2 regions of the Sporanaerobacter sp. genome follow, and region 2 is predicted to be linked to the other one. Evidence: a T-box and tRNA genes for the amino acid it is inferred to sense, from the RefSeq annotation. Region 2 holds a T-box; the other holds one or more tRNA genes.
What was found. A T-box is a leader RNA that pairs with one kind of tRNA and senses whether it is charged. The one in region 2 lies ahead of aspS (aspartate--tRNA ligase), so its partner is inferred to be a tRNA-Asp.
Positions count from the first base shown of each region.

Region 1: it encodes a tRNA-Asp, which carries the amino acid that the T-box ahead of aspS (aspartate--tRNA ligase) is inferred to sense. The anticodon was not compared.

Region 1 covers NZ_CP181252.1:1,760,708-1,776,034, forward strand. Annotated here, with positions in the region: gene ACFWUA_RS08615 (sensor histidine kinase) at 1-675, shown strand, start outside; gene ACFWUA_RS08620 (response regulator) at 662-1,324, shown strand; gene ACFWUA_RS08625 (aminopeptidase) at 1,339-2,766, shown strand; gene ACFWUA_RS08630 (selenium metabolism-associated LysR family transcriptional regulator) at 2,827-3,738, opposite strand; rRNA gene ACFWUA_RS08635 (16S ribosomal RNA) at 4,067-5,597, shown strand; rRNA gene ACFWUA_RS08640 (23S ribosomal RNA) at 5,717-8,649, shown strand; rRNA gene rrf (5S ribosomal RNA) at 8,740-8,858, shown strand; tRNA gene ACFWUA_RS08650 (tRNA-Asn) at 8,865-8,939, shown strand; tRNA gene ACFWUA_RS08655 (tRNA-Leu) at 8,947-9,036, shown strand; tRNA gene ACFWUA_RS08660 (tRNA-Met) at 9,049-9,125, shown strand; tRNA gene ACFWUA_RS08665 (tRNA-Glu) at 9,138-9,212, shown strand; tRNA gene ACFWUA_RS08670 (tRNA-Val) at 9,219-9,294, shown strand; tRNA gene ACFWUA_RS08675 (tRNA-Asp) at 9,349-9,425, shown strand; tRNA gene ACFWUA_RS08680 (tRNA-Thr) at 9,638-9,713, shown strand; tRNA gene ACFWUA_RS08685 (tRNA-Tyr) at 9,719-9,804, shown strand; tRNA gene ACFWUA_RS08690 (tRNA-Gly) at 9,810-9,883, shown strand; tRNA gene ACFWUA_RS08695 (tRNA-Arg) at 9,892-9,968, shown strand; tRNA gene ACFWUA_RS08700 (tRNA-Gln) at 9,976-10,052, shown strand; tRNA gene ACFWUA_RS08705 (tRNA-Lys) at 10,193-10,268, shown strand; tRNA gene ACFWUA_RS08710 (tRNA-Ser) at 10,272-10,362, shown strand; tRNA gene ACFWUA_RS08715 (tRNA-Ser) at 10,376-10,466, shown strand; tRNA gene ACFWUA_RS08720 (tRNA-Ile) at 10,478-10,554, shown strand; tRNA gene ACFWUA_RS08725 (tRNA-Trp) at 10,578-10,652, shown strand; tRNA gene ACFWUA_RS08730 (tRNA-Val) at 10,673-10,748, shown strand; tRNA gene ACFWUA_RS08735 (tRNA-Ile) at 10,782-10,858, shown strand; tRNA gene ACFWUA_RS08740 (tRNA-Ile) at 10,873-10,949, shown strand; tRNA gene ACFWUA_RS08745 (tRNA-Phe) at 10,960-11,035, shown strand; gene ACFWUA_RS08750 (ribonuclease H-like domain-containing protein) at 11,066-12,073, opposite strand; gene ACFWUA_RS08755 (gamma-glutamyltransferase family protein) at 12,200-13,801, shown strand; gene ACFWUA_RS08760 (hypothetical protein) at 13,824-15,311, shown strand.
Region 2 covers NZ_CP181252.1:2,239,397-2,254,723, forward strand. Annotated here, with positions in the region: gene ACFWUA_RS11295 (threonine/serine ThrE exporter family protein) at 1-83, shown strand, start outside; gene ACFWUA_RS11300 (threonine/serine exporter family protein) at 84-521, shown strand; gene ACFWUA_RS11305 (metal-sensitive transcriptional regulator) at 523-795, opposite strand; gene ACFWUA_RS11310 (SoxR reducing system RseC family protein) at 813-1,235, opposite strand; gene ACFWUA_RS11315 (ThiF family adenylyltransferase) at 1,237-1,947, opposite strand; gene aspS (aspartate--tRNA ligase) at 1,997-3,778, opposite strand; T-box leader at 3,821-4,028, opposite strand; gene hemZ (coproporphyrinogen dehydrogenase HemZ) at 4,058-5,539, opposite strand; gene ACFWUA_RS11330 (hypothetical protein) at 5,553-5,720, opposite strand; gene ACFWUA_RS11335 (MBL fold metallo-hydrolase) at 5,776-6,399, opposite strand; gene dtd (D-aminoacyl-tRNA deacylase) at 6,411-6,860, opposite strand; partial or broken gene ACFWUA_RS11345 (RelA/SpoT family protein) at 6,876-9,037, opposite strand; gene recJ (single-stranded-DNA-specific exonuclease RecJ) at 9,083-11,560, opposite strand; gene ACFWUA_RS11355 (LapA family protein) at 11,570-11,929, opposite strand; gene secF (protein translocase subunit SecF) at 12,036-12,920, opposite strand; gene secD (protein translocase subunit SecD) at 12,937-14,205, opposite strand; gene scfB (thioether cross-link-forming SCIFF peptide maturase) at 14,271-15,327, opposite strand, start outside.

The DNA of each region.
Region 1 (15,327 bases), 480 kb from region 2:
TTAGGTATCAAAATAATAGAAGCTCAAGAAGAAGAAAGACAACGTCTAGCAAGAGATATGCATGATGGGCCAGCTCAGTCAATGGCTAATATTTTAGTAAAAGCTGAACTCTGTGAAAGACTTATAGATTCTGATAAGGATAGAGCTAAGTATGAATTGGTCAATTTAAAAGATATAGCAAAGGGAAATTTGAAAAGTATAAGAAAAATTATTTATGATTTAAGACCCATGTCTCTAGATGATTTAGGATTAGTACCTACTTTAGAAAGATATATTTATAATTTTGAAAGAGAAAGTGGAATTGATGTGAACTTGAATACAGTAGGTGATATGAACAAAGTTGAATCAGTGATAAAAATTGCTGTTTTTAGGATAATGCAGGAATCCCTCAACAATATCGAGAAACATTCGCATGCAAAAAATGTAGATATAAAGATAGAGAAGACTTTAACTAGGTTAAATTTAATAGTAGATGATGATGGAGATGGATTTGATATTTCGAGAAATCCAATTGATAGGGATTTACATTCTGGTGGTTTTGGATTAATAAGTATGAAAGAAAGGGCTGAACTCTTAAATGGAAAATTTAAGGTAACATCATCTCCGGGCCTGGGAACCAAAGTATATCTCTCTATACCATTAAGTGAGGAGGAAAATGTCCATGAAGGAGAATAATATTACAGTCATGATAGCAGATGATCATGTACTTTTAAGAGAGGGATTAAAGCAGATATTAGAACTTGAAGATGATATCAATGTCATCGGCCAAGCAGGAGATGGGGAAGAAACAGTTGAAAAAGCCTTGGAATGTAAACCAGATGTCATACTTTTAGATATAAATATGCCTAAATCTAATGGCATAGATGCATTAAGACGGCTCAAAGATTTAGGGATAAATTCAAAAATCATCATGCTTACAATTCATGATGATAGAGGATATCTACTAGAAACCATGAAGATGGGAGCAAATGGATATGTATTAAAGGATTCAGATGCAGACAGTCTAATCAAGGCCATAAGAGATGTGAAAAATGGCAAAACTTATATACAACCTAGTGTGGCCTCAATATTAGTGGAAGAGCTAAATTCTGAAGAAACTGATAAAAGTGGAGATTATAAAAAAGTTCAATCTTTAACTAAAAGAGAGTATGAAGTTTTAACACTAATAGCTGAAGGTTTAAATAATAGGGAAATTGCAGATAGGCTATTTATTAGCGAAAAGACAGTTAAAAATCATGTATCTAATATCTTTAAAAAAATTGATGTTAGTGACAAAATACAAGCTGCCATTTTTGCTTATAAAAATAATATTAAAACTATATAGATGGAGGGACTAAAATGACAAACAAAAAAGACGCAAAACAATTAAAAGAAAATTTGACATTTGAATTTAAAAATGTATGGGATGCACTATCAGCTGAAGAAGAAAAAGAACTATTTGAAGTAAATGAAGATTATAAGAAATTTTTAGATGATGGCAAAACTGAAAGAGAAGCAACAAAAGATATAATAAGGAGAGCTGAAGCAAAAGGATTTAAATCCCTAGATGAAATAATGAATTCAAATAAAAAATTGGCACCAGGAATGAAGGTGTATGCAAACAATAAAAACAAAGGGGTTGCATTGTTTATAATTGGAAAAGAAGACATATCTGCTGGAATGAATATAGTAGGATCTCATATAGATTCTCCAAGATTAGACTTAAAGCAAAATCCGTTATATGAGGATTCAGACATGGCATATTTAAAAACCCATTATTATGGTGGGATAAGAAAGTACCAATGGGTTTCACTACCACTTGCACTACATGGAGTAATTATCAAAAATAATGGAGAAAAAGTGGATATTGTTATTGGAGAAGACGAGAATGATCCTGTATTCTTCATATCTGATTTATTGCCACATTTGGCAAAAGACCAAGGAAGTAAAAAATTAGATGAGGCAATAGCAGGAGAAGGTTTAAATATTATCATAGGTAGCATACCTTATACATCAGATGATATAGATTCAAAAGTAAAGTTAAATGTATTGAAGATATTAAATGATAAATATGGCATAACAGAAGAAGACTTTACTACAGCTGAAATCGAAGCTGTACCAGCAGGTAAGGCAAAAGATTTAGGTATAGATAGAGGCCTTGTATTGTCCTATGGGCATGATGATAGAGTATGCGCTTATACTTCTTTACGAGCAATTTTAGAAGTTGAGAATCCTGAAAGAACTGCTGTAGGACTATTTGTAGACAAAGAAGAGATAGGAAGCGTAGGAAATACAGGTATGCATTCTAGATTTTTTGAAGATACTGTTGCAGAAATAGTATATCTTCTAGATGAAAATGCAAACAATATTAAAATTAGAAGAGCTTTAGCTAATTCAAGAGTTCTATCTTCAGATGTAGCTGCTGGATATGACCCAAATTATGCAGATGCATTTGAAAAAAGAAATAGTGCATATTTAGGCAAGGGCATTGCATTGGTTAAATATACTGGCTCAAGAGGAAAAGGTGGGTCTAATGATGCAAATGCTGAATATATAGGAGATATTAGAAGAATATTTAATGAAGCTAATGTTATGTGGCAGACTGCTGAATTGGGAAAGGTTGATCAAGGAGGCGGAGGAACTATTGCCTACATTTTAGCTAATTATGGCATGGAAGTAGTCGACTGTGGAGTTCCTGTACTTAGCATGCATGCACCTTATGAAGCTGTAAGCAAGGCAGATGTTTATATGACTTATAGAGGATATAAAGCATTTTACAATGCATAAAAAATCAGGCTATAGCCTGATTTTTTTATGCAAAAACATATTTTTTTCAAATTAAGTTCTTTAAATAGAAATATTTGATATGTATTCTAATATAAAATCTTTAAAAGTTTCGCACAAAGGCGATAATTGTCTACTTTTGTGATAGACAAAATAAAACTTTCTATTTAGATTTAAGTTTTTAACATTATAAACTTTAAATTTGTTGCAAGCTAACTCTTCTTGAATTGCCCTTTCTGAAAGAAAACTTACTCCTACCCCTAAAGAAACTAAAGTTTTAATGGTTTCAGCATCTTCTACATAAGCTATAGTTTTTAATTGACTGCGTGAAATTTTATTTTTATCCAATTCATTTTCGAGAAGTTCTCTTGTTCCAGAGCCTTTTTCTCTTAAGATAAGCTTATATTTTGTGAGTACGCTTGTGTCTAGAATACTATAATTTTCTGCAGGAAACTCGTTATTATTAGGGGTAACTAATAGCAATTTATCTTCAATCAATTCAATGTATTCTAGATGATTTGATTGATATTTAGCACCTACTATGCCAAAGTCTGTTTCACCTTTCAATATACTTTTAACAACTTCCTTTGAGTCTTTATCTTTCAATGAAAAAGTTACATCAGGATATATTGTGATAAATTCTTTCAATATACTAGGTAATACATATTTTCGTGGTACAGAGCTAGAACAAATATCTAAATGACCTTGTACTTTTCCTCTATAGGAATCTAAATCAAATTTAGCCATTTCACAAGTATTTATAATATTTATTGCATACTTATATAATATACTTCCCGCTTCTGTGAGGGTCATGTTTTTACCTGAACGATTGATAAGTACCGTTCCGAGTTCCTTCTCTAAATTTTGTATGTGGCTAGTAACAGTAGGTTGTGTAATGAAAAGTTTTTCTGCAGCTTTTGAAAAACTTTTTAGCTTTGATACTTCCACAAATGTTTCTAATTGACGTAAATCCAAATATATCACCACTTTCAAAATCATATATTCAATTATATTCTAACAATATATATCGTTTTATGCTACATAATAGGCAAAAAAAAATTTAAAATAAAAAAAGAAAAAACCTATTGACAAAGTGAAAAAAACCTGGTATATTTTTAAGAGTTGTCGCTGATATAGCATAAACAAGTTGAAGTAATAAATGAAATAAAAAAATGAAATAAAAACTTGACAAACCAAAAAAACTATGCTATATTATAAAAGTCAACTGTGACAGAACCATGAAAATTGAACAGCGTGAAACAATCCTTGAGTTTAATTAAAATTTTTAAGACAGGTAAAACTTTTTTATGAGAGTTTGATCCTGGCTCAGGACGAACGCTGGCGGCGTGCCTAACACATGCAAGTCGAGCGAAGAATACATAAAGAAATCTTCGGATGGAATTATGTATTTCTTAGCGGCGGACGGGTGAGTAACGCGTGAGGAACCTGCCTTGTACTAGGGGATAGCCTCGGGAAACCGGGATTAATACCCTATGATACTTGAAAGTCGCATGACTTTCAAGTCAAAGCGATTTAGCGGTACAAGATGGCCTCGCGTCCCATTAGCTAGTTGGCGAGGTAATAGCTCACCAAGGCGACGATGGGTAGCCGGCCTGAGAGGGTGAACGGCCACACTGGAACTGAGACACGGTCCAGACTCCTACGGGAGGCAGCAGTGGGGAATATTGCACAATGGAGGAAACTCTGATGCAGCGACGCCGCGTGAGCGATGAAGGTTTTCGAATCGTAAAGCTCTGTCCTAAGGGACGATAATGACGGTACCTTAGGAGGAAGCCCCGGCTAACTACGTGCCAGCAGCCGCGGTAATACGTAGGGGGCGAGCGTTGTCCGGATTTATTGGGCGTAAAGGGTGCGTAGGCGGCCTTGTAAGTCAGATGTGAAATCTCACGGCTTAACCGTGGTAAGCATTTGAAACTGTGAGGCTTGAGTACAGGAGAGGAGAGTGGAATTCCTAGTGTAGCGGTGAAATGCGTAGATATTAGGAGGAATACCAGTGGCGAAGGCGACTCTCTGGACTGTAACTGACGCTGAGGCACGAAAGCGTGGGGAGCAAACAGGATTAGATACCCTGGTAGTCCACGCCGTAAACGATGAGTGCTAGGTGTCGGGGGTCAAACCTCGGTGCCGCAGTTAACACATTAAGCACTCCGCCTGGGGAGTACGGTGGCAACACTGAAACTCAAAGGAATTGACGGGGACCCGCACAAGCAGCGGAGCATGTGGTTTAATTCGATGCAACGCGAAGAACCTTACCAGGGCTTGACATCCCCCGGACCGAACTAGAGATAGTTCCTTCCCTTCGGGGACTGGGGAGACAGGTGGTGCATGGTTGTCGTCAGCTCGTGTCGTGAGATGTTGGGTTAAGTCCCGCAACGAGCGCAACCCTTGTCTTTAGTTGCAAACAGTTAGGCTGTGCACTCTAAAGAGACTGCCGATGACAAATCGGAGGAAGGTGGGGATGACGTCAAATCATCATGCCCTTTATGTCCTGGGCTACACACGTGCTACAATGGTCGGTACAACGGGCAGCCACTTAGTGATAAGGAGCTAATCCCACAAAACCGATCCCAGTTCGGATTGTAGGCTGCAACTCGCCTACATGAAGCCGGAGTTGCTAGTAATCGCGGATCAGAATGCCGCGGTGAATGCGTTCCCGGGTCTTGTACACACCGCCCGTCACACCATGGGAGTTGACAATACCCGAAGTCGGTGAGCTAACCGTAAGGAGGCAGCCGCCGAAGGTAGGGTCAATGACTGGGGTGAAGTCGTAACAAGGTAGCCGTATCGGAAGGTGCGGCTGGATCACCTCCTTTCTAAGGAGATTAGTTTCACGCTGTTTTAATTTAAATTTATTTGAACTTTGAAAACTACACAGTAAGAAAAAATTGTCTTATATATAAAATTGTCTTATATATATAATACAATTTTCACTGGTCAAGCTAATAAGAGCATAGGGTGAATGCCTTGGCACCAGTAGCCGATGAAGGACGGGGTAAGCGCCGATACGCTTCGGGGAGCTGCAAGCAAGCTTTGATCCGGAGATTTCCGAATGGGGAAACCTACCTAAACAAACTTTAGGTATCATCTACTGAATACATAGGTAGATGAGGGAACACCAGGGGAACTGAAACATCTAAGTACCCTGAGGAAGAGAAAGAAAATTCGATTTCCTAAGTAGCGGCGAGCGAACGGGAAAGAGCCCAAACTCGTAGAGTTTTCTCTATGAGGGTTGTGGACCGGCATAAAATAAGTATATTTTGTAGTCGAAAAGGTCTGGAAAGGCCTACCATAGAAAGTGATAGTCTTGTAGGCGAAACAAAATAGCTTATAGCCGTGATCCAGAGTACCACGGGACACGTGAAATCCTGTGGGAAGCAGGGAGGACCACCTCCCAAGGCTAAATACTAACTGGTGACCGATAGTGAAGAAGTACCGTGAGGGAAAGGTGAAAAGAACCCCGGGAGGGGAGTGAAATAGAACCTGAAACCCTATGTTTACAAGCAGTGGAAGCACTTTATATGTGCGACCGCGTACTTTTTGTAGAACGGGCCAGCGAGTTACGATATATAGCGAGGTTAAGCTATTAAGTAGTGGAGCCGTAGGGAAACCGAGTCTTAATAGGGCGTTTAGTTGTATATCGTAGACCCGAAACCGGGTGACCTACCCATGGGCAGAGTGAAACGAAAGTAAAATTTCGTGGAGGCTCGAACCGCTTAGTGTTTAAAAACTATCGGATGACCTGTGGGTAGGGGTGAAATTCCAATCGAACCCGGATATAGCTGGTTCTCCTCGAAATAGCTTTAGGGCTAGCCTCAAGATAAGTGACGTGGGGGTAGAGCACTGAATGGTCTAGGGGCACGTAGTGTTACCAAAACCTATCAAACTCCGAATACCATAGTCATGTTTCTTGGGAGTCAGACTACGGGAGATAAGTTTCGTGGTCAAAAGGGAAACAGCCCAGATCACCAGCTAAGGTCCCTAAGTATAGGTTAAGTGGAAAAGGATGTAAGGTTACACAGACAACCAGGATGTTGGCTTAGAAGCAGCCACTCATTTAAAGAGTGCGTAATAGCTCACTGGTCGAGTGACTTTGCGCCGAAGATTTCCGGGGCTCAAACCTATCACCGAAGCTGTGGGATGCATTTGCATCGGTAGAGGAGCATTCTGTACGGGCTGAAGCTATACCGTAAGGAGTGGTGGACTGTACAGAAGAGAGAATGCTGGCATGAGTAGCGATAAGGTAGGTGAGAATCCTACCCATCGAAAGCCTAAGGTTTCCTGAGGAAGGCTCGTCCTCTCAGGGTTAGTCGGGACCTAAGCTGAGGCCAAATGGCGTAGGCGATGGACAACAGGTTGAGATTCCTGTACTACCTACATGCGTTTGAGAAATGGGGTGACGCAGGAGGATAGGCTGAACGCACCGTTGGTTGAGTGCGTCCAAACTTGTAGAGAGCTCCTATAGGCAAATCCGTAGGAGAGTCTTGAGAAGTGATGGGGAGCGAAAATTAAGTAGCGAAGCAGCTGAATCCACACTGCCAAGAAAAGCCTCTATCGAGTATGTTAGGTACCCGTACCGCAAACCGACACAGGTAGGCGAGGAGAAAATCCTAAGATGTGCGGAAGAACCCTTGTTAAGGAACTCGGCAAAATAGCCCCGTAACTTCGGGAGAAGGGGTGCCAATTGAGGTGAAGTACTTGCTACGTAAGCCTTGATTGGTCGCAGTGAATGGGCCCAAGCGACTGTTTACCAAAAACACAGGTCTCTGCTAAGTCGAAAGACGATGTATAGGGGCTGACACCTGCCCGGTGCTGGAAGGTTAAGGGGAAGGGTTAGCGCAAGCGAAGCTCTGAACTTAAGCCCCAGTAAACGGCGGCCGTAACTATAACGGTCCTAAGGTAGCGAAATTCCTTGTCGGGTAAGTTCCGACCCGCACGAAAGGTGTAACGACTTGGGCACTGTCTCAACAAGGGATCCGGTGAAATTGTAGTACTCGTGAAGATGCGAGTTACCCGCGACAGGACGGAAAGACCCCGTGGAGCTTTACTGTAGGCTGACATTGGATTTTGGTATTGCTTGTACAGGATAGGTGGGAGACTTGGAAACCAGGGCGCCAGCTTTGGTGGAGTCAACCTTGGGATACCACTCTTGCAATGCTGAAATTCTAACCAGAGACTGTGAATCCAGTCTTGGGACACTGTCAGTTGGGCAGTTTGACTGGGGCGGTCGCCTCCTAAAGAGTAACGGAGGCGCTCAAAGGTTCCCTCAGCACGGTCGGAAATCGTGCGAAGAGTGTAAAGGCAGAAGGGAGCTTGACTGCGACACCTACAAGTGGAGCAGGAAGGAAACTTGGACTTAGTGATCCGGTGGCTTCCAAGTGGAAGGGCCATCGCTCAACGGATAAAAGCTACCCCGGGGATAACAGGCTTATCTCCCCCAAGAGTCCACATCGACGGGGAGGTTTGGCACCTCGATGTCGGCTCGTCTCATCCTGGGGCTGGAGTAGGTCCCAAGGGTTGGGCTGTTCGCCCATTAAAGAGGCACGCGAGCTGGGTTCAGAACGTCGTGAGACAGTTCGGTCCCTATCCGTCGTGGGCGTAGGAAATTTGAGAGGAGCTGTCCCTAGTACGAGAGGACCGGGATGGACAGACCGCTGGTGCATCAGTTGTCTCGCCAGAGGCACAGCTGAGTAGCTATGTCTGGAAGGAATAAGTGCTGAAGGCATCTAAGCACGAAGTCCCCCTCAAGATGAGATTTCCCACTTTTTAAGGTAAGACTCCAAGTAGACCACTTGGTTGATAGGTCCCAGGTATAAGGGTAGCAATATCTTTAGCTAAGGGATACTAATAAGTCGAGGGCTTGACCAATTATCTTACTGTGTTAGATTTTCAAAATCAAGATTTTGAAAAAATTGCGAATGTAGTTCATTTGTAATTTACAATTGCCGAAAGGCTTTACCTGGTGATTATAGCAAGAGGGTCACACCTGTTCCCATACCGAACACAGAAGTTAAGCCTCTTTAGCTGCCGATGGTACTTGGGTGGCAACGCCCTGGGAGAGTAGGACATCGCCAGATAAATATTCCTGGGTAGCTCAATGGCGGAGCAACCGGCTGTTAACCGGTAGGTTGTGGGTTCGAGTCCCACCCCAGGAGCCAAAATATTGCCGGGGTGGCGGAACAGGCAGACGCACAGGACTTAAAATCCTGCGATCCCTAAAAGATCGTACCGGTTCGATTCCGGTTCCCGGCACCAATTAAATATCATCGCGGGATGGAGCAGTCTGGTAGCTCGTCGGGCTCATAACCCGGAGGTCGTTGGTTCAAATCCAGCTCCCGCAACCATTACAATTTGATGGCCCTATGGTCAAGCGGTTAAGACATCGCCCTTTCACGGCGGTAACCCGGGTTCGAATCCCGGTAGGGTCACCATACTTTGGGCGCATAGCTCAGCTGGGAGAGCACCTGCCTTACAAGCAGGGGGTCATAGGTTCGAGCCCTATTGCGCCCACCAAATCCAACCTAAAGGGTTGAAAGTTATAATTTAAAATTGCCGCAAGGCTAATGTGGCCTGGTAGTTCAGCTGGTTAGAATGCTAGCCTGTCACGCTAGAGGTCGAGGGTTCGAGTCCCTTCCAGGTCGCCATTTATTCTGTCTTCGACAGAAAATTACAAATGTCGGAGCCGCCTAGAATAGTATCTCAGTTTTTGAAGTTTCGATCTTAATAGTTATGCTGGTGTAGCTCAATTGGCATAAGCAGAGAACCAAAATCGTGTATTTCGATTTTGCGTGAATCGCTTAGTCGGAGCCGCCTAGAATAGTATCTCAGTTTTTGAAGTTTCGATCTTAATAGTTATGCTGGTGTAGCTCAATTGGCAGAGCAACTGACTTGTAATCAGTAGGTTGGGGGTTCAAGTCCTCTCACCAGCTCCATATTGGGAGGAGTTCCCGAGTTGGCCAAAGGGGACGGACTGTAAATCCGTTGGCTCAGCCTTCACTGGTTCGAATCCAGTCTCCTCCACCAAATATGCGGGTGTAGCTCAGTGGTAGAGCCCCAGCCTTCCAAGCTGGTTGCGAGGGTTCGATTCCCTTCACCCGCTCCAAAAGACGAGCACCTATAGCTCAGTTGGATAGAGCAACGGACTTCTAATCCGTGTGCCGGGGGTTCGAATCCTCCTAGGTGCACCATTATTGTTGGGATGTAGCCAAGCCGGTAAGGCACTAGACTTTGACTCTAGCATTCCGCAGGTTCGAGTCCTGCCATCCCAGCCATTTATACTTTGACCTATTAGCTCAATTGGCATAAGCAGAGAACCAAAATCGTGTATTTCGATTTTGTGTGAATCGCTTAGTCCGAATTGCTAATTGTTATCAAAGCAGTAAAATAAGTACTGCGATAAACTTAAAAATATGACCCATTAGCTCAGGCGGTAGAGCACCTGACTTTTAATCAGGGTGTCCGGCGTTCGAGTCGCCGATGGGTCACCATATGGAGAGGTACCGAAGCGGTCATAACGGGGCGGTCTTGAAAACCGTTAGGGTCTTCCGGCCCACGTGGGTTCGAATCCCACCCTCTCCGCCATTTGCAAATATACGGAGAAGTACTCAAGTGGCTGAAGAGGCTCCCCTGCTAAGGGAGTAGGTCCTTCACGGGGCGCGAGGGTTCAAATCCCTCCTTCTCCGCCAGTAGTTAGTTTGGGCCTTTAGCTCAGTTGGTTAGAGCGTCCGGCTCATAACCGGCAGGTCCGGGGTTCGAGTCCCTGAAGGCCCACCAAACTTTTTATTGGTCTTGGCTATAGGGGTGTAGTTCAGTGGTAGAACGTCGGTCTCCAAAACCGAATGTCGTGGGTTCGAGTCCTGCCACCCCTGCCAGCCTACATATTTAAAAATAAGGGCGCATAGCTCAGCTGGGAGAGCACCTGCCTTACAAGCAGGGGGTCATAGGTTCGAGCCCTATTGCGCCCACCAAATTCAGCACTTTAAATTGCGTGTAAGCACTAGGGGCTTGTAGCTCAGGTGGTTAGAGCGCACGCCTGATAAGCGTGAGGTCGGTGGTTCGAGTCCACCCAGGCCCACCAAATTCAATCTATAGGGGCCTTTAGCTCAGTTGGTTAGAGCGTCCGGCTCATAACCGGCAGGTCCGGGGTTCGAGTCCCTGAAGGCCCACCATCATCACTTAGCCCAGATAGCTCAGTCGGTAGAGCAGGGGACTGAAAATCCCCGTGTCGGTGGTTCGATTCCGCCTCTGGGCACCATTTATGTCAAAGGGACGTTTTGTTTGCCACCTAATAGGTGGCAAACAAAACGTCCCTTTGACACTTAAACAATTCCAAAATTATATTTTTGATATTATCTATGATGAAATTTTTTTCTATTTGAATTAACACTATATTTTCGGGAAGATTGTATATTGTATTGTCCTTTATATTTAATTTTGGCTCGAAATTTTCTAAATTTACATAAATACACTTTTTCATATTTGATAGAATACCATGCTCTATTTGAAATTGAATTCTTAGCATACCTTTTTTCTGTTCCCAGTTGAAATTATAGCTATTTCCATAGACTATTATTGGTTCTTTTGGGAACTTGTCAGTTACACAGTTTATATTTATCATGTCATTAGATATCTGAAAATTTTTCATTTTAATTTTTAAGAATTTATTCTTAATCTTTTCATGTGATATTTGAATGGTACTTTTCTCTTCAATTACATCCAATATTTTTAGAATATGAGGTAAATAGTATATATCATCATAATTGTGCTTCAAAATTAGTTTTTTGCTTTGTTCATTTTTGTTATTTATATAGTCATAGAAAAGCGAAATACATTGACCTCCAGACAATTCATCATCTCTATTTATGTTCAAGTATTTTTCAATAGATTTAAGTTTTAAATTTTCAATTTCAAATAAGTATTTGTTATCTTTCACTATTTTATATATATCAATTGATTTGGATATAGGTATCTCATAGTCAATATTATATTTTTTATATTTATGATTTAAAAAAGGTATATCAAAGGAATCACCATTAAAGTTAATGATGTAATCAGAATTTTTAAATTCAGGTATTAAAGTTTTAAGTAGCATCATTTCTTCACCTATAGATTCTAAAAGATATTGTTTTAATGTATATTTTCCATCGTCACCTGAAAGAATTCCAACCAAATAGACAGTATCATTATTTCTACTAAATCCGGTAGTTTCTATATCAAAGAAACAAATTCTTGAGTTTTTAAAATACTTTTTTAAATCTAAATTGTATTGAACATTGCTATATAAAGTATCCATTATTTATTCTCCTTTGCTTTTAACCATGATATAATAGAATAAAGATTTCATATATAAAAGATGCAATTATTATTAAATTATATATATTAATCGAGAAAAAATCAAATTGTATAGGAGGCATTTCTAGTGAATTTTGATGCATTGGTATATAGATATCCATCCAGAAGAATGGTCGTATTTGGTAAAAATGGAATGGTAGCTACAAGTCAACCATTGGCAGCTCAAGCGGGATTAGATATTTTAAAAAGAGGTGGAAATGCAATAGATGCAGCTATTGCTACGGCAGCATGTTTGACTGTAGTAGAGCCTACATCTAATGGGGTAGGTGGAGATGCATTTGCTATTGTTTGGGAAAAGGATAAAATTTACGGTCTAAACTCCAGTGGATTTTGCCCAGAAAATTTGACAATAGAGGAATTTAAAAATAGAGGATACAGTAGGATGCCAATCCATGGTTTTGCACCTATAACTGTACCGGGCATTCCTTATGCATGGAGAGAGTTATCTAAACGTTTCGGAAAGCTAAAACTTAAAGATGTATTTACACCAGCAATAAATTATGCAATGGAAGGATTTCCAGTGTCCCCTGTAGTATCGAAAAATTGGGAAAAGGAATTTAAAAAATATTTCAATGAATTGAAAGGTGAAGAATTTGATAGTTTTTTCAAAACTTTTACAACAAACGGGCGAATCCCTAAACCAGGTGAAATATGGGAAAACAAGGATTTAGGAAATACTTTGCTGGAATTGGCAGAAACAGATTGTCTTTCTTTTTATGAAGGAGATATAGCAGAAAAAATTGATAAATTTTCGAAAAAATTTGGTGGATATATAAGAAAGAAAGATTTACTCACATATAAAGCTGAATGGGTAGATCCTATTAGCGTGAACTATAGAGGCTATGATATTTGGGAATTGCCACCAAACACTCATGGAGTAGTAGTTCTCATGGCTTTAAATATTCTAAACAATTTTCAATTATCTTATGAGGAGTCATTATCATATCATGTGATTGTTGAGGCAATGAAACTTGCCTATGTAGATGGGCTAAAATACATAACAGATCCAAATAAAATGGAAATTCCCATTGAAAAATTATTGTCTAAAGAGTATGGTATGGAAAGAGCAAAATTAATCACAAAGGATGCTATTCATCCTTACTATGGAAATCCTGATTTAGGAGGAACTGTTTATCTTGCTGCAGCTGATAGTGAAGGAAATATGATAAGTTATATTCAAAGTAATTACATGGGATTTGGTTCTGGTCTTGTGGTGCCAGGTACAGGTATTAGTTTGCACAATAGAGGTTGCACTTTTTCACTTAATCCAAATGATGCAAATTGCTTGGAGCCAGGTAAAAAGACTTATCATACAATAATACCGGGATTTTTAGGAAAAGATAAAAGGGCTATAGGACCCTTTGGTGTAATGGGTGCATATATGCAGCCTCAAGGACATGTTCAGGTTGTTACTAATCTTATTGATTTTAACCACAATCCTCAAGAAGCTTTGGACAGACCTAGATGGCAGTGGATAGAAGATAAAAAGGTGCTAGTAGAACCTGATTTTTCATTTAATATAAAGGAAGAGCTAATAAAATTAGGTCATGAAGTTGAATATTCAGATGATATAGGAAGTTTCGGTAGAGGTCAAATAATACTTAAAAATGGGGAATCATTAATAGGAGGAACTGAGCCAAGAGCTGATGGCACAGTAGCATCTTGGTAAGAAACTTGAAAGGAGAAAAATTATGGCTATAAATTTTAATATAGAAGATCTAAAAAATTTGGAGAAAGCAGAAATTGAAAAACTTAGCAATGAGGATTTAACTCAAATCATATCTTATTTAAACAATAGACAAATAGAGAAAGTGGGCACCATGTCTTTATATGACGCTATTTTAGGATATATAGATATAAAAGAATTGTTAGAAGAAAATAATATTATAGAAAACATCCAGTCAGAAAGTGAAAAAAAACTTCTCATGGATAATTATAAAATGTTAATAAAGACAGTTGAGAATATTGATGAAATAAAGAGAAAGATAGATGATACAGAGTATGTAAGAAATTTGAGAATTAGTTTAAACGATTTGTCCAACAATTTAGAGCCTTATATAGTAGAAGTATCTTATGTAGAAGAAATAGTTGACTATTATTTAACAAAAAATTTAGCAGAAAAAGAATTTAAAAATGAAAGTTTAGATCAAGGACGGTTAAACAAATTGATCATAGATATTACAAGTTATGTTACAGAAGATATTGAAGATTATTATATTTTTAATGAAAAAATTTCAACCATAATAGAGATGCTCCCATTTAGAATTACTAAAGAAAGATTTTTTGAAATAGTAGAAAGTACATTAAATAGGTGTCTATCTAATGTGTCTAAAACTTATATAGATTATGAAATTAAAAGTTATAAAAAAGCATTTAATGGAGCTATGGAATCTTCTTATGGAATAGCATATGATGACTATTTTAGAAGAGTTCAAGAATTGAAATATGAAAAATTGAAAGAAAAAGATATAGATGAGCTTTCGGAAATTTCTCAGAAGACTAAAGAATTATATGCCGAGATGGAAGGATTGAATTTCATCATAAAAAACATGGGAATACTTACAAATAAATTAATGGCAGTTTCCTTGATAAACTCAAATATAGATAATTTTGAAATAGATGAAAATATTTTAATGATATGGAAAAAATATTTAAAATCAGATAAAAGCAAAAGTATTGAATTAAGAAAAATAATTGACAAGGAACTTTCCATTCTACAAAAAGATATATTTGAAACTAATGAATTGTTAGAAAAAATTAGCTATGAGGCTATTGATAGACCGAATTTAATAGATGATAAACTTAATGATGAATTACTCCTTACTAAAAAGATTCTTAGCTATTACAATGATCTTTCTTTTTTAAGCGAAGATATGTTGCTATATGATGAATTTGATGATATAGAAATAGCAGAAAAAAATTATTTAGATGAAGTATTAAAAAATTTCACTCAATATTTAAACAGGAATATTTCAACTATGACTAATTTAGAGAGAAAAATTAGGATGAGAAGATTGCTATCTAGTATGGAATTTCCTTTTGAAAAGCCAGAGGATTTTATGGATTATATAGAAATTTCATTAGATCCAAGAATTACAAGTAAAGAAGAAATATTAGCTTCTATGATAAATCTATATTATCTGATGAATATGGATGAATTAGATGAATATGAAGATTGAATTTTAATGTAATATT
Region 2 (15,327 bases):
GTATGGAAGCCATAGTTATAGCTCTTTCTATTGCTTTTGGAGTAGGGTTAGTATTGAAAATATATTTTAAAGGAGTGATTTAATTGGAAATTATAAAACAATTCTTTTTCTCATTTATATGTACAATAGGATTTGCTATATTTTTTAGTATTCCAAAAAATTCAATATTGAAATCCGGAATAACAGGTGCCATAGGATGGGTTATTTATATTCAAATAACCAATATTTTTTCTTCTACTATTTTAGGTATTTTTTGCGGTGCACTTACAGTTGGAATCCTTGGAGAAATGCTAGCCAGGAACTCAAAGAAACCAGCTACCGTTTTTATAATACCTGGTATTGTTCCTTTGGTTCCAGGCTCTGGAATGTATTATACTATGCTAGCTATAACAGAAAAAAGATTTAATGATGCAGCTAATATAGGAACTGAAACTATATTTATAGCTGTAGCTATTGCTATGGGAATTATCATATCATCTAGCTTGAGCAAATCCATTAAAAGAGTAAAAAATAAGTCTTAGATTACTTTGTATATTTTATTATAGTATCAACTAGTTCATCTAAAACCTTTTCATCTGTTTCATCAATTAAAGAAACTTTAATACAATCTTTCATATAACCTTCTAATATTATACCTCCAACCTTATTTAGTGCTGATCTAGCAGCAGCAATTTGAATAAGTATGTCATTGCAACACTTGCCTTCTTCTACCATTTTTTGTATTCCTTTTACTTGTCCTTCTATTCTTTTTAGACGATTTATTATTGCAACTCTATCGTCAACGTCCTTATTCAAATCTATACCCCCTAAATTTAAATTTTTCTTGTCATTTCAAAAGTGAGTTCCCCATCTTTCTCAACCTTTTTATCAATTTTTTTTAAAATTATATATGCAATAGTTAGAAAAACAAGCCCTAATAAAAAACTAAAATTTTCATAGCTTTTTATTCCTATTGATTGGAATATATACATACCTAGAACTATACCTAAAATAAGCATGACAAATGGAATCATATATATTAAAATTGTGTACTTCAATACACTTTTTGTTTTCACTTTTATCTCTACATAATCTCCTTCTTTAGCATTCAAAGTATTGGGTAAATGAACTTTAACACCAGGAACATTGCATGAACCTGAACAATTCTCACAACTATGACCACACGCTGACATTCTTTTTACTTCTACTTCAGCCATATTGCCATCAATTTTAGTAACCAAACCTACTTGCTCCATTTTATGCCTCCTTGCCAATTAAATCTTTAACTACCTCTGAAGCAATAATAAGACCTGCTACAGATGGGACAAACGAAATACTTCCTGGACTTGATTTTCTGCAATCTTTTCCCTCTATATTGGCTTTAATAGGTTTTTCATCTGACCAAACTACCTTTAAATCTTTTATTCCTCTTTTCCTAAGCTCATGTCTCATGACTTTAGCTAGAGGACATACGCTAGTACTATAAATATCTCCCACTTTAAAACTTGTAGGATTTAATTTGTTTCCAGCACCCATAGAACTTATAATTGGTATACTTAAATTTTTACATTTCTCTATTAAATCCAGTTTAGAAGATACTGTATCTATAGCATCCACTACATAATCATATTTTTTAGATACTAATTCATCTATATTAGATTTTTCCAATCGCACATTATAAATTTCTATGTCTATTGAAGGATTTATATCTAGTATTCTTTCCTTCATAACCTCTACCTTGGCTCTTCCTATTGTGTTGAAATTAGCATGAATTTGTCTATTTATATTTGTAATATCTATTGTATCATAATCAACCAACACAATACTTCCAATTCCTGAACGCACCAACGCTTCAGTAGCAAAAGAGCCTACTCCTCCTATTCCAAATATACATACCCTTGATTCTCTTAGTTTACTCATAGCTCTACTGCCTAACAACAATTCTGTTCTCATAAAAGGATTATCCATTTACACATCACCTTCAATTAATAATATCCAGGGCAATAAGCCCTGGTATTTATTCTTTTATATCTAACTTCACATGAACCTCTTTAAGTTGTTCTACGCTAACATCTGTTGGTGCACCAGTCAAAAGACAAGTTGCACTTTGAGTTTTAGGGAATGCTATTACATCTCTTATATTGTCATTATTTGTAAACAACATAATCAACCTGTCAAACCCATATGCCAATCCACCATGAGGAGGTGTTCCATATTTAAAAGCTTCAAGTAAAAATCCAAATTTATCCCAAGCTTCTTCCATAGTAAATCCTAGTGCTTTAAACATTCTCTCCTGCAATTTTCTATTATTAATTCTTATACTTCCCCCACCCATTTCATCTCCATTGATAACTATGTCATAAGCTTTAGCTCTTACTTTTTCTGGTTCTGTCTCTAATAGTTCAATATCTTCATCCATAGGATGCGTAAAAGGATGGTGTTTAGCTACATATCTTTGTTCTTCATCATCATATTCAAACAATGGAAATTCTGTTATCCATATAAGTTTTAAATCATTTTTATCTATTATATCAAGTTTTTTTGCAATTTCAATTCTCAGATTTCCAAGGCTATCAAATACCACACTAGATTTATCTGCAACAAATAATAATAGATCATTTTCTTTACCATTCATTCTTTTAATTATTTCATTTAGCTCTTCTTCCCCTAAAAATTTAGCTATAGGAGAAGTAATTCCTTCATTGGTTATCTTTATCCACGCTAGACCTTTAGCTCCAAAAGTTTTTACATACTCTTCTAATTTTGAAATATCTTTTCGTGAAAATTTATCTCCATAGCCATTTACATTTATTCCTCTAACTTCTCCGTTGTTTGAAATAGTTTCACTAAAAACTTTAAAACTTGAATTTGCTACTATATCACTTATATTGACAAGTTCAAATCCAAATCTTAAATCTGGCTTATCTGAACCAAATCTCTCCATAGCTTCTTTGTAAGTCATTCTATTTATTGGCAATTCTATTTCTATACCTTTTATTTCTTTAAAAAGTTTATATAACAATCTCTCATTTAACTCAATTACATCATCAACATCTACAAAAGACATTTCCATATCTACTTGAGTAAATTCTGGTTGTCTATTAGCTCTTAAATCTTCATCTCTAAAACATTTTACTATTTGATAATATCTATCCATTCCAGACACCATTAAAAGCTGTTTCATAAGTTGTGGTGATTGTGGAAGTGCATAAAATTGCCCAGGATTTACTCTACTTGGGACTAAATAGTCTCTAGCTCCCTCAGGAGTAGGTTTAGTAAGCATTGGAGTTTCTATTTCAACAAAATTGTTCTCATCAAGAAATTCTCTTATGACTTTTGCTACTTTGTGTCTAGTCTTCAAATTTTTTTGCATAGAAGGCTTTCTCAAGTCCAAATATCTGTATTTTAATCTCATGGATTCAGAAACATCATCATTATCCTTGATATAAATTGGTGGTGTCTCAGCTTCATCTAATATTTTTAACTCACTTGCTAAAACTTCTATTTCTCCTGTAGGAATATCATTATTTATTGACTCTCTTTTTCTTACCTTTCCTTTTGCTGCAATGACATATTCACTTCTTATTTTCTCTGCTTTTTCAAATATTTCTTTTGACAAAGTATCATCAAATACTACTTGAACAATTCCTGTTGTATCTCTTAAATCTACAAATATAAGAGAACCTAAATTTCTCTGTTTTTGCACCCAGCCCATCAAAACTACTTCTTCACCAATATTAGATACTCTTAAATTTCCACACATATGAGTTCTTCTTAAATTTCCCATTTTTTCACCCATATTCTAAACCTCCTTTAATAATTAAAGCCCCTCGTTCCTTGTTACAGGGACGAGAGGCCATATCTCGCGGTACCACCCTAATTAGGTAATTCCTCACTCAAAATAGATAACGCATTTAGCGAATGAACCTACTTAAGTTTCAGTTCATCGACTCAAAGATGTCTTCATTAAACATTGGCATCGGATTTCCACCACCACCGATTCTCTATAGCCAAGAGATTTAACTACTATTTCTTTTCCTCGTCTTTACATATGCTTTTAATAATTATAAAATAAATATTAAATTGTGTCAATGTACATTCTCTTTCTTTCTACCATTTCATCAATTCTTTCCAAATAATCTTTTAAATTTTTTACATTTGGTACCCTTTCCAGTCTATTTTCATTAGGATAATATATCTTTGACACTCCACCAGCTCCTACAGCCAATATAGTCTCTTTTTCCTCCATAATAAGCATATTGTATATGCATTCTTTTCCTTCTATAGAATATCCTGTATTCTCAAAATTTCCTAGCATATGTTTTTGTCTATATAAATAATAAGGCCTTAAATTCATTCTTTCTGCATATTTTCTACTCATATCCAACATATTTTCAATTGTACTTTGGCTTTCTATGGAAAAATTCTTTATACTCTTACTAAATATAGAGGCTCTTTTAATTGCAAGTGTATGAACTGTCAAATTTTCAGGATTCAATTTTAATATCTTATCTAAAGTATTTGCCAATTCATCGGTACCCTCTTCAGGTAATCCTACTATTATATCCATATTTATAACATCAAATCCTATATTCTTAGCTAAAGCAAAAGCTTCTATAATATCTTTTTCAGTATGCTTTCTACCAATTATTTTTAGAGTATCCTCATTCATAGTTTGAGGATTTATACTTATCCTATTTATGTCATTGGACTTTAACATTTGTAGTTTTTCCTTATCTATAGTATCTGGTCTTCCAGCCTCTACAGTTATTTCCTTTATATTTTCCTTACCATACAATTCATATATGCTTTTTATTATACTATCAAGATTTTTTGTAGGAATAGCTGTAGGAGTACCCCCTCCTATATAAACTGTGTGTATTTTCTTATCATTTAAACACTTACTTATGGACTTTAATTCATATATTATCTTTTCTGTATATACATCTACATATTTTCTCCCTACATCCATTGAATTTGAAGGAAAAGAACAATATATACATCTAGTAGGACAAAAAGGTATACTTACATAAAGACTAAATCTGTCCTTTGAAAGTGGATATATATATTCTCTCTGTATCTTTGCTATATCAATAATTGTATTTGCCTTGTAGGGAAAAAGCTTGTACTCTTTTGTTAATATATCATATATACTATTTTCATCTAAACCTTTATCTAAAAGATCATGAACAATTTTAGTAGGTCTTACTCCTGTAAGTATTCCCCAAGGAACTTTTACTTCTAGTATATTTGATAAAGCTACATAAATAGATTGTTTTATACCTATCTTTATTTTTTTCACTATTTCATCACGTTTTATATCAATATTATTTATAGAATCTACTTTATATTTGCTTATCACATCGTTATTATAGACAACTATCGCAATAGCTGAATAATCATCCTCTACCTTTATAAGATGATTTTTTATCAAAAACCCTTCTCCCGTATATTCATTTTCAGTTTGAATAAAACTTATTTCCTCACCAAAGAAAAAAAGCTTTACTAGTTCATTTACCTCATAAGTAAAATCATGACCATCTAAATAAACTAAAACCATAATTTTTTTCTCCTCAAAAATCTTTATCTATATCTTTTATCAAACTCTCTACATGTTTTTTAGAAATACCAAGTTCTTTAGCTATTTCATCCATATCTAGTCCCATTTCTATCAATTCATCAATATCACGTATATCTATATTCTCTCTTGATTCATTTGAAAAAAACGATTTCTTTTTCATAACTTCACCTCCTAGGTTCTAATCTTAAAATTCCCTAAGACGTTAAAAAATATTCTCAATTAATTATAAATGGATTATATTTCTTTTCCCTTCCAATTGTAGATGATGGGCCATGACCAGGATAAATAATAGTATCATCAGGATACAAAATTAGCTTTTCTTTTATAGAACTTATTATATCTTCATAAGAACTACCTTCAAAATCAGTTCTGCCAATAGAACCAGCAAAAAGTGTATCTCCTGTAAATAAATTGTCTTCAATCTTTATACTAATCCCACCTTTTGTATGACCAGGAGTATGAATGATATTTATTGTATGATCTCCTAGAACAAGTTCTTCTCCATCTTTTAACAATTTGTCAGGAATAATTTCAATACTTCCCATAATCATCATACTAGACAAATTTTTCTTGTCATCTTTTAATAGTTCTGCATCATCTTCATGAATCAACACAGGAGCACTAGTACCTTTTCTCACTTCTTCTACTCCACCTATGTGATCTCCATGTCCATGAGTTAAAATGATATATTTTACTTTTAAATTTAATTCCCTTATTTTATTTAATATTTCATCTCCAGCTCCACCTGGATCAATTACTACAGCTTCATGAGCATCTTCATCATAGACAATATAACAATTTGCTGCATATACACCTACAGGTAATCTTAAAACTTTCAAACATATCCCTCCTAAAAAGTTTTTTTGCTATCTAAAAGAATAGTCACTGGTCCATCATTTATAAGATTCACTTTCATATTTGCTCCAAATATACCTTCTTCAACTTTTATATCATAATTTTTACATTTATCTATAAAATCTCTATACATTTTTTTTGCCACATCTGGCGGAGCTGAAGAAGTAAAATTAGGTCTCTTACCCTTTCTAACATCTCCATATAAAGTAAATTGTGATACTATTAAAAGTTCACCTTTTACATCCATGATAGATAGATTCATTTTTTCATTTTCATCTTCAAAAATTCTTAATCCCATTATCTTTTCTACCAAATAGTTTAAATCTGTTTCATCATCTTCATTGCCAATTCCTAAAAAAACCAAAAGTCCTCTATCTATTTCACTTACAATATTATCACAAACAATTACACTTGCAGAAGTAACTCTTTGTACAACTGCTCTCATAGTATCATCCTTTCATTAAGTGGTCACTCTATATACATCAATTACTCCTTTTATTCTTTTAATCTTTTTCATCAAATCCTTTAGTTGCTCTACATCTTTGGTTTCAAGAGTTATATTCATAACCACTAATTTTTCTTTATTGGTTCTTGCATTTAAGGAAGTCACTGTTAAATTTGCATCTGTTATTCTTTGAGTGATATCTGTTAACAATCCAGGTCTATCAGAAGCTTTTATTTGAATCTCTGCTTGATAAGATGCTTTCTTATCTGTATCCCATTCAACTTCAATATACCTTTCATGACTTGCTAAATCTTTTATATTTGGACAATCTTTTCTATGAACTGATACACCTCTTCCCCTAGTTATATATCCAACTATTTCATCTCCTGGAACAGGATTGCAACATTTTGAAAAGCGAACTTTTATATTGTCAACTCCTTTTACAGTTACTCCTTGAGTAAATCTATTTTCTTTCTTATGAACAGAAATATTTGAATTAGATTCAAGAAGATTTTTTTCATCTCTCAATTTATAATAATCTTTGTGAAATTCTTTTAATTTTGGAATCACCTGAGACAATGTTATGCTACCGTATCCCAATCCAGCATATAAATCATCTACACTACTCAAGCTAAGTTTGCTTGCAATAGATTTTAACCAATCCTCTTTTAACATTTCAGTTAATTTATATCCTTGCCTCTTTACTTCCTTTTCAAGTATATCTTTTCCTTTAACAATATTTAAGTCTCTTTCTTCTCTTTTAAACCATTGCCTTATTTTATTTTTAGCTTGACTGCTTTTTACAATTTTCAGCCAATCTCTACTAGGACCTGTACTATTTGCTGAAGTTATAACTTCTACAATATTTCCATTCTTCAACTTATAATCCAAAGGTACAATTCTACCATCTACTTTAGCTCCTACACAATTATTCCCAACTGCTGTATGAACCCTATAAGCAAAATCTATAGGAGTAGAACCATTAGGTAAGTTTATAACGTCGCCTTTTGGTGTAAAGACAAAAACTTCATCTGTGAAAAAATCTATTTTTAATGATTCCATAAACTCTTTAGGATCCTTCATCTCTTTTTGCCATTCAAGCATCTGTCTCAACCAAGTAAGTTTTTCATCAAAATTATCTGCTTTAACTGTTCCTTCTTTGTATTTCCAATGAGCTGCAATACCATATTCTGCAGTTCTATGCATTTCCCAAGTCCTTATTTGCACTTCAAAAGGTTCCCCTTGAGGGCCAATAACTGTCGTATGAAGTGATTGATACATATTAGGTTTAGGCATAGCTATATAGTCCTTAAATCTCCCGGGAATAGGCTTCCACATAGTATGAACTATTCCAAGAACACCATAACAATCTTTTACAGTATCTACTATAACTCTTATAGCAGTTAAGTCAAAAATTTGTTCAAAATTTTTGTTTTGATATACCATTTTTCTATAAATGCTATAAAAACTTTTAGGTCTACCACTTATTTCACAAGGTATCTCCATTTCATCAATTTTTTTCTTAAGCATGTCTATTATAAACTGTATATATGCTTCCCTCTCTCTTCTCTGTTTAGATACTTTATCTACCAAATCATAATAGCCTTCTGGATCTAAATATCTTAAAGATAAATCTTCAAGTTCCCATTTGATTTTTGAAATACCAAGTCTATGGGCTAAAGGTGCATATATTTCCAGAGTTTCCAAAGCTTTTTCCTTTTTCTTTTCCTCGCTCATGTATTCCAAGGTTCTCATATTGTGAAGTCTATCGGCTAATTTTATGATTATAACTCTAATATCTTTAGCCATAGCAACTACCATTTTTCTTAAATTTTCTGCTTGACTTTCTTGCTTAGTTTTATAATTTAATTTTTTTAATTTTGTGACCCTTCTACTAAATTGGCAACTTCTTCCCCGAATTCTTCTACTAGAGTTTCATATGTCACGTCAGTATCTTCCAATACATCATGAAGCAATCCTGCTATAATAGTTGAAGTATCCATATTTAAATCCGCAAGTATCATAGCTACATTATACGGATGAATAAAAAATTTTTCTCCTGAATTTCTATATTGGCCTTCATGAGCTAACTCAGCAAAATTATATGCCTTAATTATCTGTTTCATATCAGCTTGAGGATTATACTGTTCAATTTTTAAAATAAGATTTTCTATCATGCTTACCACTCATTTCAATATATATTGTTTAACAAGAATAAATCCCTACATCTCACTATTTTTTAAGCTATATAGATATTTTACTTTAGGTTTTTCCAATATGTCAATTTTTTCATTAGGTGGCTCTAAAATTTTAACAAAATAATAATTATCTTTCAAAGTAAAATCTATAAAATTTAAATCTTTAAATATCTCCATGGTTACATCCAATTTATACTTTGTGATTTTTTTTTCTACTTTACAATTAATAGATTCCAAATATAAATAAGGTTCAATTTTTATGTTCTTACTCTTTGCTGTTAAAAATGATTTATATATAATTCTCATTTCATCTATAGTTGGCAATATATTTAATAATATTTCTTTGTTTAAATCTATATCATATCTATGAAAAAGTGTTCCTACATTCTTTGGTCCTATCTTATCCATAAAATATAGAAAATTATTAACATCAAAACTCAAATCATAAAATATTACCTTTTCATATCTTTTAAAATTAATATCAAATAGTACAGGAAGAATAACTATACTGTTCACCTTATGATTATCATCAATATTATAAGAAATCGATGTCTTCTTTATTACATCTCTGCCTTCCAATTGAATAGCTTCACAGATACTTAAAATATTTACATAATTATAAACTAAAACTAACACATTTTCACGCTCTTTTAGAACATCAACAATATAATCCAATCTATTTATTTTTTCAACAAATTCAACGTTTTTTTTGCCTTTCTTAAAATTCAAACTATTTTTCTTTAAATATTTTTTTAAGGCATAATAATACTCATCATCTATATTAGGTATATCATATTTGATCCAGTTTATTTCTCTAATTATCAATTGCGGACTTACATTTCCCATATAATCATTTATATCCAAATTTCCAACAATATTTATTTCATCTTCATTACTTAAAACATTTCCATAATCCCCAAAATTAAACCCTATAGTGTCAACTACTGAACCATTTTTTTCTAACAACAACTTTAAATGTGCATTATCTTTACCTATTTGCCTGATACTCTTTATCTTTGCAGTTCTATAAATAAATTGAGGAGAAGGATTATTCATACCAAAGGGCTCTAATTTTTTCAATTCACTTATGGTTTTTATATCAATATCACTAGATTCAAGTTCAGAATCTATGTATATCTCTGGTATCAAATCATCCTCATCTAAAAACTCATCTGCAACTTCATTTATCTTTCTTCTAAATTCATTTATATTTTGTGTTTTTATAAGCATCCCAGCAGCTTGTTTGTGCCCACCAAATTTCTCCAACACATCACTACATCTACTTAAGCTATTATGTATATCAAAGGTTGGAATACTTCTAGCAGAACCTCGAGCTACATCACCTTCTATAGAAAACAATATAGAAGGTTTGAAATATTTATCTGTTATCTTAGAAGCACAAATTCCTATAACACCAGAGTGCCACTTATCAGAAGCTAAAACTATAACCTTTTCTTTTTCTAAATCTATTTTTTCTTCTATTAATTTCTCAGCATCCTTTAATATTTCTTCTTCTATTTCCTGTCTTTTTCTGTTTTCTTCATCTAAATACTCCGCAAGGGACAAAGCTTCACTATAATCATCTGTAGTAAACATTTTAACACCTATAGTAGCTACTCCTAATCTTCCACCTGCATTCAATCTGGGCCCCAATACAAACCCTACATGATATGATGATATATTTTTGTCTTTAAGACCTGATACTTCCAAAAGAGCTTTCACCCCTAAATTAGATGTATCTTTCATAAAATTCAAACCATTCTTAACTATAATCCTATTTTCTCCTACTAAAGGCACTACATCTGCTACAGTTCCAATAGTGACTAAAGGCAATATTTCCTCATAATCTACTTCAATACCAAGTTTTTTTGACAAACCTTGAATGAGTTTAAATGCAACTCCTACACCTGCCAACATTTTAAAAGAGTAGGAACAATCCACTCTATTGGGATTTATAACTGAAACTGCTTTAGGTAATGTATCTATACATTGATGATGATCTGTAACTATTACATCAATTCCCTTTTCATTTAAATAATCTACCTCACAAATATTTGTTATACCACAATCAACTGTTATAAGAAGAGAAGTATTTAATTTAGCTATATTGTCTATGGCATCTATATTTAAACCATATCCCTCCTCTAATCTATTAGGAAGATAATAAAAACAATTAGCACCAAGTTTTTTTAAAAAAATAAATAATATAGATGTGCTTGTAACTCCATCAGCATCATAATCTCCATAAATACATATTTTTTCACTAGATTCAATAGCCTTAGATATTCTCTCAACAGCTTCTTTCATTCCTTTTAATAAAAAAGGATCATTTAAATTTTTTAAATCAGTATTTAAAAAATCCTCACAACTTTCTATTGTATTGAAACCTCTATTTATCAACACCTTTGCAGTAAGTGGAGAAATATCTAATCTTCTACACAAGGTATCTATTTGAGAATAATCCTTGTCATATAATTTATATACCTTGTCGAATCTTATCATTTAATCACCTCAAAGTTCTTCTTTGTTTTCATTGTCACTTTCTTCAAATTCCTCATTATTTACAACTATATCATTCTCTTCAGAATGCTCTTTTTCCGTTAGAAGAATTTGATAATTATTATTTTCTTGTACAAGCAACTCCAATTTCTTGTTTAATTCTCTTACTTCTTTTTTTAATTTTAAATTTCTTATACCTCCCATGATAGCTACAATAACAGCCCCTAATATAGACGATATAAAAATAACTAAGGCTTGAGATATATTTACTTTTCCAAATAAAAAATCAATTAGCACTTCATTTGCATTCCTCAATGCAAATATAGCAACTAGTGTAGCAAATACTAAAGACAATATAAATCCCCATTGCATAAATAAATCCTCCCTAATACATAATTTATTATTATTCTACATTCTTTTTACCCAAAATAAAAGAGTTAATTCCTTCTTATGAAGAAAAAACTGCCTTTCGGCAGTTTTAAGCTCTTTTTGGATTATATCCTGTGTTTTTTTCTTTAGATTTCATCACATACCAAAGAGGACTTGCTATAAATATTGATGAATAAGTTCCTGAAATAACTCCTATAATTAATGGCAAAGCTAAAACCTTTACATCTTCAACTCCAAATATATAGAGCATCAAAATAGCTATTAGAGTAGTTAAAGAAGTATTTATTGTTCTAGTCATAGATTGTTTTATGCTATCATTAATTACTTTCTCATAAGGTTCTTTTTTAGATATTTTTAAATTTTCTCTTATTCTATCGAAGATGACTATAGTATCATTTATAGAATACCCTAATATAGTCAAGATAGCAGCAATAAAAGAACTATTAACTGGTATTTTAAATATAGCATAAACGGAAAATGTAATCAACACATCATGAGCTAATGCTATAATAGCCGCTAATGCAAATTTAAACTCAAATCTCCAAGTAATATAAATAAGCATCGCAACAACAGCTATAACCGCTGATAATAGTGCTTTTCCTCTTATTTCATCCCCCATCGTAGGACTAAATTTTTGAGCCTGAAGTGGGCTATCATCTTTTAGATTGTATTTTTCTTTAAATTTATTAAAAATTTCATTTATTTCTTTATTAGTAAAATCTTTGGTACTTTTTATTATTACTTCGTCCTTGTTTGGACCAGAATGAATAATACTTGCCTCTTTGTCATAATCATCTGTAATTTTTCTAACTTCGTCAACTGGAACAGTTTTCCCAATTCTTATCTGTATAAGTGTACCGCCTGCAAAATCTATACCTTTATTTAAACCATTTACAGCAAACATTATCATTCCCAAAATAATAATAGCTAAGGAAATACAAAAAAATACTTTTCTATTTTCAACAATTTTCACCATGTTCACCTCTCTTTTATGCCCCATATAGTTTAGGATTTTTAGTTCCTGTTATATTAACCATAAGTTTTAACAATTGTTTCGTAATTAAAACTGCTGTAATCATTGATGCTATAATTCCAAGTATCAATGTAACACCAAATCCTCTTATAGGTCCTGTTCCAAAACAGTACAATACCAATCCAGCAATCAATGTAGTTATATTTGAATCAAGTACTGATGATAGTGCTCTTTTAAATCCAGATTCAATAGAAGCTCCTACAGATTTTCCAAGTCTTAATTCTTCTTTCATTCTCTCAAATATCAAAACATTTGCATCTACTGCCATACCTACAGATAATATAAGTCCTGCAATTCCTGGCAATGTAAGTTTAGCATTCAACATCTGCATTCCAAACAATACCAACAATATATAAATCGTCAATGCAACATCTGCAATTAGCCCTGGAATTCTATAGTATAGAAGCATAAATAAAAATATTATCATTATAGCTATAAATGCAGCATATACACTTTTATCAAGAGCTTCTAATCCTAACGTTGGTCCTATAAGTGATGATTGCACTTCTTTCATCTCTACAGGCAAGGAACCTGCCCTTATTAAAGTAGCCAATCTACTAGCATCTTCAACAGTAAAACTTCCTTCTATAACGCATTTGCCATCATCAATAACAGATTTAACCACTGGTGCAGACAATACTTGATTATCTAATACTATATAAATGATTTTCTCTTCTAAATTTGTCTTATCTACTAATTTTTTAGTGGCATCTGCAAATTTTTTAGATCCTTCTTTGTCAAATTCTAGTGCTACTACTGGTTGATCTTTTTGAGTTTCTTGATTTCTTTGATATTGAACTTCTGCACTTTTTACATTTTGTCCAGTTATAACTTCATTCCCTTCTGCATCTATAAACTTAAGTTGTGCAGTTTTCCCTATCATATCTATTGCTTCTTGTACATCCTTTACTCCTGCCAATTCAACTCTTATTCTATCGTTTCCTTCTATAACAATATTGGGTTCTGATACTCCAATACCATTAACTCTCTCGTTTATTACTGCTTTTGACTGTTCCATAATCTTTTGAAGTTCTGCTCCTTTTGCATCTGTCTGAGCTTCTAGTATTACATAAACTCCTCCAGCTAAATCAAGGCCTAAATCTATAGCTTCTTTAGCACTTGGAATTTTAACTTTTCCAATAGTCATTCCATTTATGGCTGTATAAGAGCCGAAAACAACTATTGCGATTATTAAAATAAATATAATAGCACTCTTTAGCTTCATTCATCTTCCTCCCTCTAAATATCTGATACTATTCAATTATATATTCATCTTATTTTATAGTCAACTTAAATGTTTTCCTGCTCTTCTAAATTAGCCAATATTGAAATAGCACATTCAATTCTCTTCTTTTCCATTTCGCAGCCAAGTTTGTAAGGTTTAGAAAAATCTTTATTGGCATAATAAGCATTGGCATGACATCCACCACTACAATAAAACTTTGCCCAACAATTTTTGCAATCTTCTTTTGTGAATACATTTGAATTTTTAAATTTATCTCTTATAGTTGTATTTTTGATACCTTCAAATACATTTCCAAGTTTAAAATCTTCTTCACCAACAAATTGATGACAAGGATATAAGTCTCCTTCTGGTGTAACTGCCATATACTCAGAACCTGCTCCACAACCTACTGATCTCTTTATCATACAAGGGCCTTGATTTAAATCAATCATGAAATGAAAAAATGTAAAGTCCTTGTCCACTTTTTTGATTTCTATATATTTCTTTGAGAATTTTTCATATTCCTTAAGAATTATTTCTAAATCTTCTTCTTTTATAGCATAATCTTCTTTGGGATCTGTAACTACAGGTTCCATAGATACTTTTTTAAATCCTAATTTATAATATTCTAAAATATCTTCACTAAAATCCAAATTATTTCTTGTAAAAGTTCCTCGAACAAAATAGTCTTTATCTTGCCTTTTATTAGCCATTTCGATGAATTTTGGAACTATTATCTCATAACTTCCTCCACCAGAAACAGTAGTTCTCATAGCATCGTTTATTTCTTTTCTTCCATCAAGACTTAAAACTATATTGTTCATATTTTCGTTTATAAAATTCATTTTTTCTTCATCTAGCAAAACACCATTAGTTGTTATTGTAAATCTAAATTTTTTATTGTATTCTTTCTCTAATTCTCTTCCATACTTAACCAACTCTTTTACCACATCAAAATTCATAAGTGGTTCTCCACCAAAAAAATCAACTTCTAAATTTCTTCTGTTTCCAGAAGAATTTACTATAAATTCTAGTGCTTTTTTCCCTACTTCTAAAGGCATCAAAAGCCTTTCACCTTTAAAATCACCTTGGGATGCAAAACAGTATTTACATCTTAAGTTA